3 regions of the Cupriavidus sp. 96C5-1 genome follow, and region 3 is predicted to be linked to each of the others. Evidence: predicted binding sites of a transcription regulator. Region 3 holds the regulator's gene; each other region holds the start of a gene.
The links. Region 3 encodes HrcA, which represses chaperone genes, less so after heat shock. Its sites were predicted from a motif close to TTAGCACTCNNNNNNNNNGAGTGCTAA; they were not measured.
Positions count from the first base shown of each region.

Region 1 (4,991 bases), on a different contig from region 3:
ACCACAGCCGACGCGCTGGCGCGGCACCAGGCGGCCAGTGACTGGCTGGCGGCGCAGCTCGCCACGCCCTTCGCCGGCAAGACGGTGGTGGTGACCCACCACGCCCCCGATCTTGGCAGCCTGGACCCGCGCTTCTCCCACGACCTGGTCTCGAGCGGCTTTATCTCGCGCCGACCCGATCTGGTCGCGCAGGCCGACCTTTGGATCCATGGCCACACCCACACCGGCTTCGACTATCGGCTCGACAACGCGCGCGTGGTTTGCAACCCGCGAGGATATGTGCATCGCAAGAGCGGCGAACTGGAAAACCCCGCCTTCGACTGGCGCTACACGGTAGAACTCTGAGCCAGGCCCTGCCAGGCACGGATACGGATAGGAAAACAAAAACCCCCGCCGGCTCGCGCCAGCGGGGGTTTTTGCTACTACGGGTGATGCGGGTGATGCGGGTATGGCAGGCCGCGTGACCGGCGGCCCGGCAGATTTACATCATGCCGTCCATACCGCCCATGCCGCCCATGCCGCCCGGCATTGCCGGAGCCGATTCGTCCTTCGGCAGTTCTGCCACGGCGCAATCCGTGGTCAGCATCAGCGAAGCGACCGATGCAGCGTTCTGCAGCGCGGTGCGGGTCACCTTGGTCGGGTCCAGCACGCCCATTTCCACCAGGTCACCGTACTCGCCGCTGGCGGCGTTGTAGCCGAAGTTGCCCTTGCCGTCGATGACCTTGGCCACCACGACCGAAGCTTCTTCACCAGCGTTCAGCACGATCTGGCGCAGCGGCTCTTCCATGGCGCGCAGCACGATCTTGATGCCCGCGTTCTGGTCGGCGTTGTCGCCGGTCAGGCCAGCGATGGCAGCGCGAGCGCGCAGCAGGGCCACACCGCCGCCGGGGACGATACCTTCTTCCACGGCTGCACGGGTTGCGTGGAGTGCATCTTCCACACGTGCCTTCTTTTCCTTCATTTCGACTTCGGTGGCAGCGCCAACCTTGATCACTGCAACGCCGCCGGCCAGCTTGGCCACGCGTTCCTGCAGCTTTTCACGGTCGTAGTCCGAGGTCGCTTCTTCGATCTGGGCACGGATTTGCTTCACGCGTGCTTCGATCGAGGCTGCGTCGCCGGCGCCGTCGATGATGATGGTGTTTTCCTTGCCGATTTCGATGCGCTTGGCTTGACCCAGTTCCTGCAGGGTTGCCTTTTCCAGCGTCAGGCCGATTTCTTCGGCGATCACTGCACCGCCGGTCAGGATGGCGATGTCTTCCAGCATGGCCTTGCGGCGGTCGCCGAAGCCCGGAGCCTTGACGGCGGCGGTCTTCAGGATGCCACGGATGTTGTTCACCACCAGGGTCGCCAGGGCTTCGCCTTCGACGTCTTCAGCGATGATCAGCAGCGGGCGGCCCGACTTGGCCACTTGTTCCAGCACCGGCAGCAGATCGCGGATGTTCGAGATCTTCTTGTCGAACAGCAGGACGAACGGGTTCTCCAGGGCAACAACCTGCTTTTCCTGGTTGTTGATGAAGTACGGCGACAGGTAGCCGCGGTCGAACTGCATGCCTTCCACGACTTCCAGCTCGTCGGCCAGCGACTTGCCGTCTTCCACGGTGATCACGCCTTCCTTGCCGACCTTGTCCATCGCTTCGGCGATCAGCTTGCCGATCACTTCGTCGCTGTTGGCGGAGATCGAGCCGACCTGGGCGATTTCCTTGCTGGTGGTGGTGGTCTTGGTCAGCTTCTTCAGCTCTTCGACCGCATTCACCACAGCCTTGTCGATGCCACGCTTCAGGTCCATCGGGTTCATGCCGGCGGCAACGTACTTCATGCCTTCGCGCACGATCGACTGGGCCAGCACGGTTGCGGTGGTGGTACCGTCACCGGCGTTGTCGCTGGTCTTGGAAGCCACTTCCTTGACCATTTGCGCGCCCATGTTCTGCAGCTTGTCCTTCAGCTCGATTTCCTTGGCCACGGACACACCGTCCTTGGTCACGGTCGGGCCGCCGAAGCTGCGCTCCAGCACGACGTTGCGACCCTTCGGGCCCAGGGTAACCTTCACTGCGTTGGCGAGAATGTTCACGCCTTCGACCATCTTGGCGCGGGCGGCGTCGCCGAATACTACGTCTTTAGCTGCCATGTTCTGAATCTCCTAAATCTGTACGAGTCGGGGTGCGTGGATTACTTGTTCACCACGGCCATGATGTCTTCTTCGCGCATGACCAGCAGTTCCTGGCCATCCACCTTCACGGCCTGGCCGGCATACTTGCCGAACAGCACGCGGTCACCCACCTTGACGTCGAGCGCGATCGAAGCACCCTTGTCATCCTTCTTGCCGGGGCCCACGGCCAGCACTTCACCTTGATCAGGCTTTTCGGCAGCGTTGTCGGGAATCACGATGCCGGAAGCGGTCTTGGTTTCATTGTCCAGACGCTTCACGATCACGCGGTCGTGCAAAGGACGCAGATTCATACGGACTCCTTGGTACAAAAAAGTGATTTTAGGTTCACAAAATTGGCCGCCAGCACTGACGGCCAGCAGAATTAGTACGCTAGGCGAGGTCTGTTAGCACTCATGCCCAACGAGTGCTAATTATAGGGACGGGGGTTTACGTTTTCAAGTCGGCAACTTGATACGTGTTTACCCTCTAACATCGATATTCGTTGCCAGCACCGGGCCCGACGGTGGATTCGGAGCACCCCGGATGTCGAAACAACGGGGCGGCGCGAGAAGGAAAATGCCGGTGCAGGCAGAGAAAGAGACCCCTTCCCGCTGCGGCCCTATCACGCGGGCTGCGCCAGCGTGCCGGCACCTGCAGCCGGGCACCAGCGGCACAACGACGGTGTGCTCCCCTTGGCACTTGGGTGTCTTCCGCGCGAAACAATACGCGGATATAGTCAGCCTTGCACCGGGATCGGGCTGATAAGTCTGGAATGCCAATGCCCACGGCGCCCTGCAAGGGGTAGGCGTGACGGGATCCCGAGGGGCCACCTGCAGACCCTGCCTATCCCATGCGCATCTGAGAATGCCAGGGTTGGGATCTGCAGCCGGCGCTGGATCGCGGGGATAGGAGCCATCATGCTGATGGCTCTTTTTGTTTGGCCTGGCGCTGTCAGGTGTCCGCCGGGAACGCGCCATCCCCCAGCACCCAGAAATCTGGCATATCCCGGCCGGGGCTTTGCAGCACCAGCATGTGGCCGCACTTCCTGCACTGGTAGGCGTGCGCGGTTGCGCCTTCACGCGGGGACAGGTCCGGCGCTTTTTCAAGATCCGGGTGGGGCGGCAGGTGTCCTGGCCTGCCGGCTTGGCCTTTGCATCGATCGCACGGCAACATTTGCGCACCTCATCATGATTGCTCGACGCAGCCATGATTCTTTGAATGATCAGGATGGATGGCTGCCTGATGGGCCCCGACGGGAATTCACCTGCAGGACCCTGGATACAGCAGCAATATCCACTCGGGCCCGCGGGCGCATGGCCCTGATCCTGCGCACCATGGCGAGCTTGCCCGTCGTCCCTGGCAAGCCAAGCTTTCCGAGTCTCACATCGACTGCTGCGTCGCACAATTAATTATATGCGCCATACCGCATCTTGAGCCAGGAAGGCTAAAATCCGGAAATCATGCAGCGCGGCATGAACGCCCTCCCGCCCCGCATTCCCGAACCTCGGAGAGACTCAGGCGAGCACGCCGGCTCAGCCGGATAGCGGGGCGGACTTGCCTGCCACGATGCCGGTTCCCTGGCGCGCGGTCGTGATCTCATAGGACGGCGGCAACGGCGCCCCGCCCGGGGCCGCTTCCCGCGGGGATTCGGCAACGGGTACCGTAACGATGGCGAATACCGATAACGGGCACCAGAAAAGCGACCTGAAGAGGCTCATACAGCGATTGACGATGCCGCCGGCAAGATTCGGTGGAAACACTCGGCAGCGGACGGCTGTGCATCACGCAAGACACCTTCCGGTGCGTGTGCCTCGCCGTGCTCAAGCCATCCGCGTCAAGATGAAGATTGCGTAGCCATCTTAACGACCGCCCGAGGCCAATGGTTGAGACTGTCATCAACTATTCACGAAGCGCGCGAGCGGGATGCTGCCGCGAATCGCGTGCAGGGCTTATACAATCGCGCTCGCCCAACATGCTCTCGCCCTCCTGCTCATGCCCATGTCCAAAAACCTCGTATTCGCCACCCTGGTGTTGACCGGCTGCTTCGCCGGCGGTGCCTCGGCCGACATCCTTGGCGCCGGTTCGACCGCCGCAGCGCCGGTCTATCGCGTATGGGCCGCAGCCTACAAGAACGCCACCGGCGCAGCCATCAAGTACGATGCAGTGGGCTCGGGCGAAGGCATCAGGCGCATTCGCGAGGGACAGGTCGATTTCGGCGCATCGGATGTGCCCATGCCCGAGCCAGAAGCGAAAAAGGCGGGCCTGGTCTTTGTCCCGTCCGTGGTGACGGCGGCGGTGCCGGTAGTCAACCTCCCCGCGCTCCCGCCGGGGAGGCTGAAACTGACCGGCGAACTGCTGGCAGGCATTTTCCAGGGGAAACTGGAATACTGGGATGCGCCCGAGATCCGCGCGCTGAATCCGGGCGTCACGCTTCCGAAGCTGCCGATCAGGCCGGTGGTGCGCGCCGACGGCTCCGGCACGACCTATCACTTCAGCGACTACCTGAGCGCAGTCAGCGGCGAATGGAAGACCGCCTTTGGTGCGCGGTCCACCCTGCCCTGGCCTGCGGGCTTCACCGCCGTGCGGGGCAGCGCGGAAGTGGTCAAGGCGGTACAGAACGTGGCCGGCGCAATCGGCTATGTGGATTACAACTATGTACTGGAAGGCAACCTGAACGCCGTCCAGCTGCGCAATGCCGCGGGGCGATTCGTATCGGCGCAGGTCGGCGGATTCCGCGAGGCGGTCCTCCACAGCGACTGGAACCGGAAGGGCGACTTCACCGCCAGCCTGATCAACCAGCCCGGCGCTGACACCTGGCCTATCACCATGGGCACCTTCATCGCAA
Region 1 covers NZ_JBYOJU010000007.1:104,633-109,623, forward strand. The annotation lists gene AC3FOF_RS11260 (metallophosphoesterase) at 1-345, shown strand, start outside; gene groL (chaperonin GroEL) at 482-2,125, opposite strand; gene groES (co-chaperone GroES) at 2,167-2,457, opposite strand; gene pstS (phosphate ABC transporter substrate-binding protein PstS) at 4,145-4,991, shown strand, end outside.
Region 1: groES (co-chaperone GroES) is a predicted target of HrcA. The motif match lies at 2,551-2,577, and genes of this name have one in related genera.

Region 2 (4,991 bases), on a different contig from region 3:
GCGAACCGGCCAATGTCCTGCTGGCACGGGGCACCGAAGGCGAAGTGGTGGCCGATGCCCGCCGTGGCGGCCGCATCGACTGGCTGCATGACGGGCACCAGCGCACCCTGGTCGACCCCACCGCCGGCTCGATCGCCGAAGTGCCGGAGCTGCCGCCCGGCAGCGACGTGGACCAGACCGCGGCCTGGATCCGCCTGGTACTGGACGGCAAGCTGCCCCTGCCGGCACCGATCGCCACCCAGATCGAGGCGATCCGCGAGTGCCTGCAACAGGGCACGCGGGTGGCCTGGGCCAACCCCGTCTGACGCGTTAAGCCGGGCAGCACAGCTGCCCGCCGCACTCAGATCTTGCGCTGCGGCAACGGAATCCGGTCATCCTCCCCCGGCACGCGCGGGAACTGATCGGCCTCCCAGCGCTGGGAGGCCGCCGCGATTGCTTCCTTGGTGCTGGCGACGAAATTCCAGAAGATAAAGCGATGCCCGTCGGTCGGGTCGCCCCCCAGCAGCATCGCGCGGGCTGCCGTCTGCGCCGTCAGCGTGACGGGCTGGCCCTCCACCAGCACGGCCAGGTGCCGCTCCGGCAGCGTTTCGCCATCCAGCGCGATGGTGCCATCCACCGGATAAATGCCGCGCTGGATGTGCTCCGGGGGAATTTCCAGGCTGGCGCCCGCATCCAGCTCGATCGCCACATACAGCGTGCGGCTGAACACCTTCACCGGCGACTGCGCGCCAAAGGCATCCCCCGCAATCACCGTCATCCGCACGCCGGGGCGCTCGAGCTTGGGCAGCGTGGCGGCGGGATGGTGATGAAAGGACGGCGCGACGTTCTCGTGCTCCCTGGGCAAGGCCACCCAGGTCTGGATGCCGTGCAGGCGCGGCCCGGCCTCGCGGGCGGACTGGGGCGAGCGCTCCGAGTGCGCGATGCCGCTGCCGGCCGTCATCCAGTTCACGTCGCCCGGCCTGATCACCTGCTTGCTGCCCAGGCTGTCGTGATGCAGGATCTCACCCTCGAACAGATAGGTGACGGTCGCCAGGCCAATATGCGGATGCGGACGCACATCCGCACCTTCGCCGGGCGGCAGCGCTACGGGCCCCATATGATCGAAAAAGATAAAGGGCCCGACAGTCTGGGCCGCCGCAGCGGGTAGCAGCCGGCTTACGGCGAAATCGCCGAGGTCGCGCGTATGCGGCTTGAGCAAGTGTTCGATAGCAGACATGATTTTCCCCGGTTCGGTCGATACTGACGGCTGTGCAAATGAAAAGAGTGTAGCCGTTAGCGCAACACAACATCTCATCCGGCGATCGAACCGGATGGGGGATGCACGCTCTAACCATTGTCCGAACGTGCGCGGATCGCTGGAGTCACTTGCCGGATAGCGGCTCCGCCACATCCGCACCGCGATCACGCATCATACTATGTAAAAATTAGAGTTGATTGTCAGGAACTATCAACCCTATTATTACTCCAACTTAGCAGTCCCCCGGCTTGAGTGCTAATATGTGTTGCATTGCAGTGCACGCCCCCTGAGGCTTGCGCACGCGGGCAACCCACCCGCCGGATGCGAAAGGAGCAACTGAGTGAACGCAGTCCTATCTGCTGACCAAACCCAAATGACCAACCGCCTGCCTGCGGTGCCGCAAGGCGCCGGCACGTTTGCACTGGCATTCCCGGGCAACCTGGGAAATCTCGATAGCTATATCCAGGCTGTACATCGCATTCCCCTGCTCACCGCCGAGGAAGAGCAGCGGCTTGCACGCGAGTTGCGCGAGCACGACTCCGTCGACGCGGCGCGCCGCATGGTGCTGTCGCACCTGCGCCTGGTGGTATCGATTGCCCGCCAGTACCTTGGCTACGGCCTGCCCCACGCGGACCTGATCCAGGAAGGCAATATCGGCCTGATGAAGGCTGTGAAGCGTTTCGACCCGGACCAGGGCGTGCGGCTGGTGTCGTATGCGATGCACTGGATCAAGGCCGAGATCCACGAATACGTGCTGAAGAACTGGCGCATGGTCAAGGTGGCGACCACCAAGGCCCAGCGCAAGCTGTTCTTCAACCTGCGCAGCCACAAGCAGGGTGCCCACACCTTCACGCCGGAACAGATCGACGCGGTTGCGCGCGAGCTCAACGTCAAGCCGGAAGAAGTGATGGAGATGGAAACCCGGCTGTCGGGCGGCGACCTGGCGCTCGAAGGACAAGTCGACGATGGCGAGGAAGAATTCGCGCCGATCGCCTACCTGGCCGACAACCACAACGAGCCAACCCGCGTGATCGAGGCCCAGCGCCACGACCGCATGCAGGTCCAGGGCCTGGAAGAAGCACTGACCAAGCTCGACGACCGCAGCCGCCGCATCATCGAGGCGCGCTGGCTGAAGGTCAACGACGACGGCTCCGGCGGCTCCACGCTGCACGAGCTGGCTGACGAATTCGGCGTCTCCGCCGAACGCATCCGCCAGATCGAGACCGCGGCGATGAAGAAGATGAAGGGAGCGCTGCAGGCCTTTGCCTGAGGCGTGCCGGACCGGTGGCGGGCCAAGGCCCTGCCGCCGGACCTCCGGAAATGAAACAGGGCCGGTCGCAAGACCGGCCCTGTTTCATTTTGTCCGCCGCTGCAGCGGCGGCGCGCGCATCAGGAAAGCAGCTGCTTGAGATCGTGCACGATCGGCTCCGGTCCCTGGCCGTGGCGTATGAACAGCCGCAGCTTCCCGCTGGGGTCGAATACATAGCTGCCCGCCGAGTGGTCCATGGTGTAGTTGGACGGCGACGTACCCGGCACCTTGGCGTAGAACACCTTGAAATCCTTGGCGATCTTCTGCAGCGCGGCATCGTCAGCCGGGCGCATGCCCAGGAAACGCGGGTCGAAAGCCGGCACGTATTGCGCCAGCAAGGCCTGCGTATCGCGCTCGGGGTCGACGGTCACAAACAGCACCTGCACCTTGCCGGCATCCGGCCCCAGCTGCTCCATCACCGCCTTGAGTTCGGCCAGCGTGGTCGGGCAGACATCCGGGCAATGCGTGTAGCCGAAGAACATCACCACCGCCTTGCCCTTGAAGTCGGCCAGCGTCCGCACCTTGCCGTTGTGATCGGTCAGGACAAAGTCCTTGCCGAATTCGCTGCCGCCGGTGATATCGACGTTCTTGAAGGATGCCCGCGGCTGGCCGCAAGCAGCAAGCAGCAGGGAGCACAGCGCCAGCAGGAAGAACCTGCGGAAGCTCGCGAAGGTGGGCAGGAGGCTTGGAGGAAGGCGGTTTGGCATGCGGATTCAAGGAGTTCTGACGGCCCGGAACAGCCCGGAGAGAGTCCGGGCACGGCAAGGTCACATTGACGGATTACAGCAGTATCGCCGATCGGGGCCGCCACGCGCTCACGCCGCGACAAGATGTCGCAAGCCGTGGCGCGGATTCCGCTGCGGGCCGCTCAGGCCTGCGGCAGGAACTTGAAATAGTGATCGATCAGCAGCGCGGCGAACAGCAGCGAGAGATAAAGGATCGAAAAACGGAAAGTGCGCTGCGCCAGCGCATCCGAATAGTTGCGGAACAGCTTCAGCGCGTACGCCAGGAAAATGCCCCCCAGGACCAGCGCGGCCACCAGGTAGATATAGCCGCACATGCCGTACACAAAGGGCAGCAGCGTGGCCGCGATCATGATCAGGGTGTACAGCAGGATGTTCAGCAGCGTGAAGCGCTCGCCGTGCGTCACCGGCAGCATGGGCAGGCCCGATTTGGCGTAGTCGGCGCGGCGGTACAGCGCGAGGGCCCAGAAGTGCGGCGGCGTCCAGGTGAAGATGATCAGCACCAGGAACCAGGCCTCGGCCGGCACGTCGCCGGCCACGGCCGCCCAGCCCAGCGCCGGCGGCATGGCCCCGGACAAGCCTCCGATCACGATATTCTGCGGTGTGGCCGGCTTCAGCAGAATGGTGTACACCACCGCGTAGCCAACGAAGGTGGCGACCGTCAGCCACATCGTCAGGTCGTTGGTATACACATGCAGCAGCCACATCCCCGCGCCACCCAGCACGGCGGAAAACACCAGGGTCTGCGCCGTGGTGATTTCGCCGGTGGCCGAAGGGCGCCAGGCGGTGCGGCGCATCAGCGCATCGATTTTTTGTTCGACCAGGCAGTTAATGGCGAAAGCCGCGCCCGCCAGCAGCCAGATGCCGGCGGCCCCACCGATCAGCACTGGCCACGGCACCATGCCGGGCGTGGCCAGGAACATGCCGATGATGGCGCAGAAGACGGCCAACTGCGTCACGCGTGGCTTGGTCAGGGCGGCGTATTGGCGGACCAGGTGACGAACCCGTCCGAAGGGATGAGTGTGGGTAGCTGTAACCACTGGGGAGTTCTTGTCTTTCATGTGGCGCGCGCGGCGGCCGGCACGTCCGTGGCAATGTCTGCGGACCGGGCCGCGAGCCCTACATTGTAGTTGAGGCGGACCAGCAGCAGCAGCAAGACCGCCGCGCCGCCGTTATGCGCCACCGCGGCCACCAGCGGCCAGTCGAACACGATGTTGGAAAGCCCGGTGGCCAGCTGCAGCACCAACATGCCAAGCAGCCAGCCGGCGCTGCGCGCCAGCCCGGCAAAACGGCGCGCCTGCAGGCCGAACCAGGCCAGGAAGGCCAGCACCATGAAGGCAAAGCCGCGATGCACCCAATGGATCGCCACCAGCGCGGCGTGGGGAATGTAATCGCCGTCCGCGGTCATGCCGAGCTGGCGCCACAGGGTGAAGCCGTGGCGGAAGTCCATCTCGGGCACCATCTGGCCGTTGCACAGCGGGAAATCGGTACAGGCCAGCACCGCGTAGTTGGTGCTCACCCAGCCGCCGAGGAATATCTGCAGTACCAGCAGGGCCAGCGCAATGCGCGCCGGCCAGCGCAGCGCCCCGGCCGCGGGCGCGATCGTCCCCCGCGGATCGTTGCGCGAGCCGAGCCAGATCAGCGCCGCCAGCAGGCTCATGCCCAGCATCAGGTGCGTGACCACGATGATGGGCTGCAGCTT
Region 2 covers NZ_JBYOJU010000019.1:71,788-76,778, reverse strand. The annotation lists gene ybiB (DNA-binding protein YbiB) at 1-305, shown strand, start outside; gene AC3FOF_RS20895 (pirin family protein) at 341-1,216, opposite strand; gene rpoH (RNA polymerase sigma factor RpoH) at 1,611-2,507, shown strand; gene AC3FOF_RS20885 (SCO family protein) at 2,627-3,253, opposite strand; gene AC3FOF_RS20880 (heme o synthase) at 3,415-4,350, opposite strand; gene AC3FOF_RS20875 (COX15/CtaA family protein) at 4,347-4,991, opposite strand, start outside.
Region 2: rpoH (RNA polymerase sigma factor RpoH) is a predicted target of HrcA. The motif match lies at 1,470-1,496, and genes of this name have one in related genera.

Region 3 (4,991 bases):
GCTCACCCAGCACCAGGGCCAGCGCATCGATCAGGATCGATTTGCCGGCGCCGGTTTCGCCGGTGAAAACGGTGAAACCCGGGGAGAAGTCGAGGTCGAGCGTATCGACGATGACGAAATCGCGGATGGACAGGCTGCGCAGCATCGTGGGCGACGGGTCAGGTCAGGGTCGGTGTCGGTTCGGGGGTGGATCTGGGCCGGATCGGTGCGGATCAGAGCCGGTTGTCTTCGCTTGGGTACTCATGCCAGTGCAGCTTCTTGCGCAGCGTGGCGTAATAGTTGTAGCCGATCGGATGCAGCAGGTTGACGGTCTTGGCCGAGCGGCGTACCACGATGCGGTCGCCCGGCAGCAGCGAGGTCAGCGACTGCATGTCGAAATTGACGCTGGCGTCGCGCGCCGTGGCCACCTCGATCGAGACCTCGGCATCGTGCGGCAGGACGATCGGGCGGTTGGACAGCGCATGCGGGGCGATCGGCACCAGCACCAGCCCGGAAAGGGTCGGGTGCAGGATCGGGCCGCCCGCCGACAGTGCATAGGCGGTCGAACCGGTCGGCGTGGAGACGATCAGGCCGTCCGAGCGCTGGTTGTACATAAAGTAGCCGTCCACCGAGACCGCCAGTTCGACCATGCCGGAGATGCCGGAACGGTTGACGACGACGTCGTTGAAGGCCAGCGCGGAGAAAATCACCTCATCGTCGCGCACCACCTGCGACTCCAGCAGCATCCGGACCTCGGACTCGTAGCGGCCTGCCAGCATGTCGGGCAGCACCGAGTGCACGTCTTCCAGCGGGATGTCGGTCATGAAGCCCAGCCGCCCGTGGTTGACGCCGATCAGTGGCACCGGGAAGCCGGCCAGCTGGCGCGCCAGGCCCAGCAGGGTGCCGTCGCCGCCCAGCACCACCGCCACGTCGGCATGCTTGCCGATGTCCTCTGGCGCCAGCGCCGGGTAGTCGGTGAGGCCGGTGGCCAGCGCGGTCTCCCGCTCGAACACCACATCCTGGCCATTCTTGAGGATGCAGGCGGCCAGTTCTTCCAGCGGGCCTTCGATGCCGGCGGTGGCGTACCTGCCGATCAGGGCGACGGTGCGAAAGGGTGCGCGCGCGGCGCCGGGCGTGGGGAGCGAAGACATGCCGGGATTAGACCATACCGCCGTGACCATTGTCAGCAGGTGGGGGTGCCCGGCCAGGCCGGATCGAGGATGAGCCGCCCGAACGGTGAAAACTTGCGTAAAATCAGGAATATTATGGATGAACGTGCGAAAACGCTTCTCAAAACCCTGATCGAGCGCTACATCGCCGAGGGGCAGCCCGTGGGCTCACGGACCTTGTCGAAGTACTCGGGCCTCGAACTGTCCCCTGCCACCATCCGCAATGTGATGTCGGACCTGGAGGAGATGGGGTTCATTACCAGCCCCCACACTTCGGCCGGGCGCATCCCGACGCCGCGCGGCTACCGCTTGTTCGTCGACACCATGCTGACCGCCCAGCCGCTGGACGGCGCGCTGGATCTGGCCGAACTGACCGGCAAGATCCAGGGGCAGCTGCGCGGCCAGCAGCTCGGGCCGCAGCGGATGATCACGTCGGCGGCGCACACCTTGTCCAACCTGTCGCAGTTCGCCGGCGTGGTGATGACGCCGCGGCGGGCCCAGGCGTTCCGCCAGGTCGAATTCATGCGGCTGTCGGACAAGCGCATCCTGCTGATCATTGTCACCCCCGAGGGCGACGTGCAGAACCGCATCATCCAGACCGAGCTGCCCTATTCCCCGTCGCAACTGGTCGAGGCGGCCAATTTCATCAATTCGCATTTTGCCGGCATGAGCTTCGACAACGTGCGCGACCACCTGCGCGGCGAGCTGCAGGCGCTGCGCATGGACATGTCGCAGTTGATGCAGGCGGCGGTGGAGGCGGGCAGCAGCGCCATGGCGGAGGAGGAAGACGACCACGTCTTCATCTCGGGCGAGCGCAAGCTGCTGGAGGTGGAGGACCTGTCGTCCAGCATGGAGAAGCTGCGCCGCCTGTTCGACGTGTTCGAGCACAAGACCGGCCTGCTCAAGCTGCTCGATGTCTCCAGCCATGCCCAGGGCGTGCAGATCTTCATCGGCGGCGAGAGCAAGCTGGTGCCGCTCGAAGACATGGCGGTCATCACCGCACCCTATGAAGTCGACGGCCAGATCGTCGGCACGCTCGGGGTGATCGGCCCGACCCGCATGGCCTACGAACGGGTGATCCCGATCGTCGACATCACCGCGCGGCTATTGTCCAGCGCGCTCAGCCAGAACTAGCCTTGTCCTGGCCGGGTCTCACAGGCTGCCTGTCCCGTTCATCCTGTCAGCTCGGCGAGACCTGGTGGCGGCGTGCCTCGCGCCCGCGCCGCCCCGCCACACCGGAAATTACATGACGTTTACTCCCGAACCGGCCTACCAGCATGGCCAGGCTCCGCGCACGGCGATCCTGCTGATCAACCTCGGCACCCCGGACGCGCCGACGCCCAAGGCGGTCGGTAGCTACCTCAAGCAATTCCTGTCCGATCCGCGCGTGGTGGAAATCCCGCGCGCCGCCTGGCTGCCGATCCTGTACGGCATCATCCTGCCGCTGCGCTCGCGCGCCTCGGCGATGAAGTACGAGTCGATCTGGCTGCGCGAGGCGCATATGACTGGTTCGCCGCTGCTGGTCCACACCGAGCGCCAGGCCCACGCCCTGCAATTGCTGCTCAACCAGCAGGGCCATGAGGTCACGGTGGCCTGTGCGATGCGCTACGGCAATCCGTCGATCGCCTCGGTGCTGGAAGCGCTGCGCCGCCAGGGCACCGAACGCATCCTGCTGTTGCCGCTGTACCCGCAGTATTCGGGCACCACCACGGCGACCGGTTTCGACGAGGTGTTTCGCGTACTCGGGCAGTGGCGAAATCAGCCGGAGTTGCGGCTGGTCAAGCATTTTCACGACCATCCGGCCTATATCGCTGCCTTGCACCATCAGGTGGGGGCATACTGGGCGCAGCACGGCACGCCGGATTTTGCCCGGGGCGACAAGCTGATTCTGTCGTTTCACGGGGTGCCGCGCCGCACGCTGGAACTAGGCGACCCTTACCACTGCGAATGCCTCAAGAGCGGCCGCCTGCTGGGCGAGGCGCTGGGTTTGCAGCCTGGGCAGTACCAGGTCACCTTCCAGTCCCGCTTCGGCAAGGCGGAGTGGCTGCAGCCCTATACCGCGCCCACCTTGCAGGAGCTTGGCAAGGTCGGCACCGGCCGGGTCGATGTGTTCTGCCCCGGCTTCCCGGCCGACTGTCTGGAGACACTGGAAGAGATCGCCATGGAAGGGCGGTCCGAGTTCCAGATGGCCGGTGGCAAGGTATTCCACTACATCCCTTGCCTCAATGATGCCGAGAGCTGGATCGCCGGGCTTGCGGAGATCGGCTTGCAGCACCTGCAGGGCTGGCCGCTGCGGCTGCCCCATCCGCATGAACTGGAGGCCCGGCGCACGCAGGCCCAGACCCGGGGCGCGGCGGCATGAGCCGCCCGCCAATGGCATGGAGGTAGGGAAATGAATGTATCTTTCGAGGCCGGCGCCCGTCTGCGCATCGATAAATGGCTGTGGTGCGCGCGCTTCTTCAAGACGCGCTCGCTGGCGGCCGAGGCGGTGGAACGCGGCAAGGTGCAGGTCAATGGCCAGGGCTGCAAGAACTCGCGCGAGGTCAAGCCGGGCGACACGATCGTGCTGGAGGCGCACCAGCAGCGCTGGGAACTGGTGGTGAAAGGTATCGTGGGGGCCCGCGGCTCGGCTACGATAGCCCAGGCGCTTTATGCGGAAACCGAGGCCAGCCAGGCGCGGCGGCGGGAGGAAGCGGAATTGCGCAGGCTCAATGTCGAGCCCGCGTCGCGTTTGCAGGGCCGGCCGACCAAGCGCGACCGGCGCCAGATCGACGGCGTGAGGGGGTGAGGAGGATGGCCGCGCAGGCGGTCGCCCCGGCTCACCCGGCCGCGTCAGCGAACGTAGGGGACGATGTAGTGCTTAAAGACCGCCTTGCCGCTGCCGTATTCGGTGTCTCGTGGCGTGAGGGCGCCGGAGAGGCAGATGAAGACTGTCATCACCGATAATGCGGCGAGCAGCAAGACCGCCAGAACAGGCAGCTTATGCATGGCTAACCTTTCGAGAGTGGCCCCGCTTGTAATGCATCTCCGACCCCGGTATTTTTGTCATTTTTATACGGTTTCATCTTAGGGGGTGCGCTGCAGCAAAGCAATATGGCCCCTATTTCGGCCCCCACCTCTTTGTAACCGTGTGTTTCACCGCACCGTCCCGGTGCGCTCTTGAAAATTCGGGGCCTGCCACCAACTGCAGGCTACATTTGCCGATTTACCACCCGGCGGCCTGCGCCAGGCAGGCCGCGTCCTTGTATTGATACGGATCGACATGGAAGAACAGAAGCAGACGCCATCCACCACGCCGCCGCTCTCGCCAGTCAGCGACGAGCAGAACACCGCGCCTGCCGGCCAGGCCGACAATGCCGCCGTGAGCGATGTGGCGGCCCAGCTGGCCGCGCTGGAGGCCAAGGCCAAGGAAAACTACGATCTGTTCCTGCGGGCGACCGCCGAGGGCGAGAACATCCGCCGCCGCGCCCAGGACGACGTTGCCAAGGCGCATAAATTCGCCATCGAAAGCTTTGCCGACTACCTGCTGCCGGTGATGGACAGCCTGCAGGCAGCGCTGGCCGACGGTTCGGGCGATATCGCCAAGCTGCGCGAAGGGGTCGAACTGACGGCGCGCCAGCTGTTCAGTGCCTTCGAAAAGGGCAAGATCGTCGAACTGAACCCGGTGGGCGAGAAATTCGACCCGCATCGCCACCAGGCGATCTCCATGGTGCCGGCACCGCAAGAGCCCAATACCGTGGTTACGGTGCTGCAGCGTGGCTATATGATTGCCGATCGCGTCCTGCGCCCGGCACTGGTGACGGTGGCTGCGCCCAAGTAAGCGCGCGCGACAGCTCGCTGTCC
Region 3 covers NZ_JBYOJU010000003.1:319,905-324,895, forward strand. The annotation lists gene recN (DNA repair protein RecN) at 1-145, opposite strand, end outside; gene AC3FOF_RS06220 (NAD kinase) at 213-1,130, opposite strand; gene hrcA (heat-inducible transcriptional repressor HrcA) at 1,245-2,282, shown strand; gene hemH (ferrochelatase) at 2,395-3,510, shown strand; gene AC3FOF_RS06235 (RNA-binding S4 domain-containing protein) at 3,541-3,936, shown strand; gene AC3FOF_RS06240 (hypothetical protein) at 3,981-4,136, opposite strand; gene grpE (nucleotide exchange factor GrpE) at 4,411-4,968, shown strand.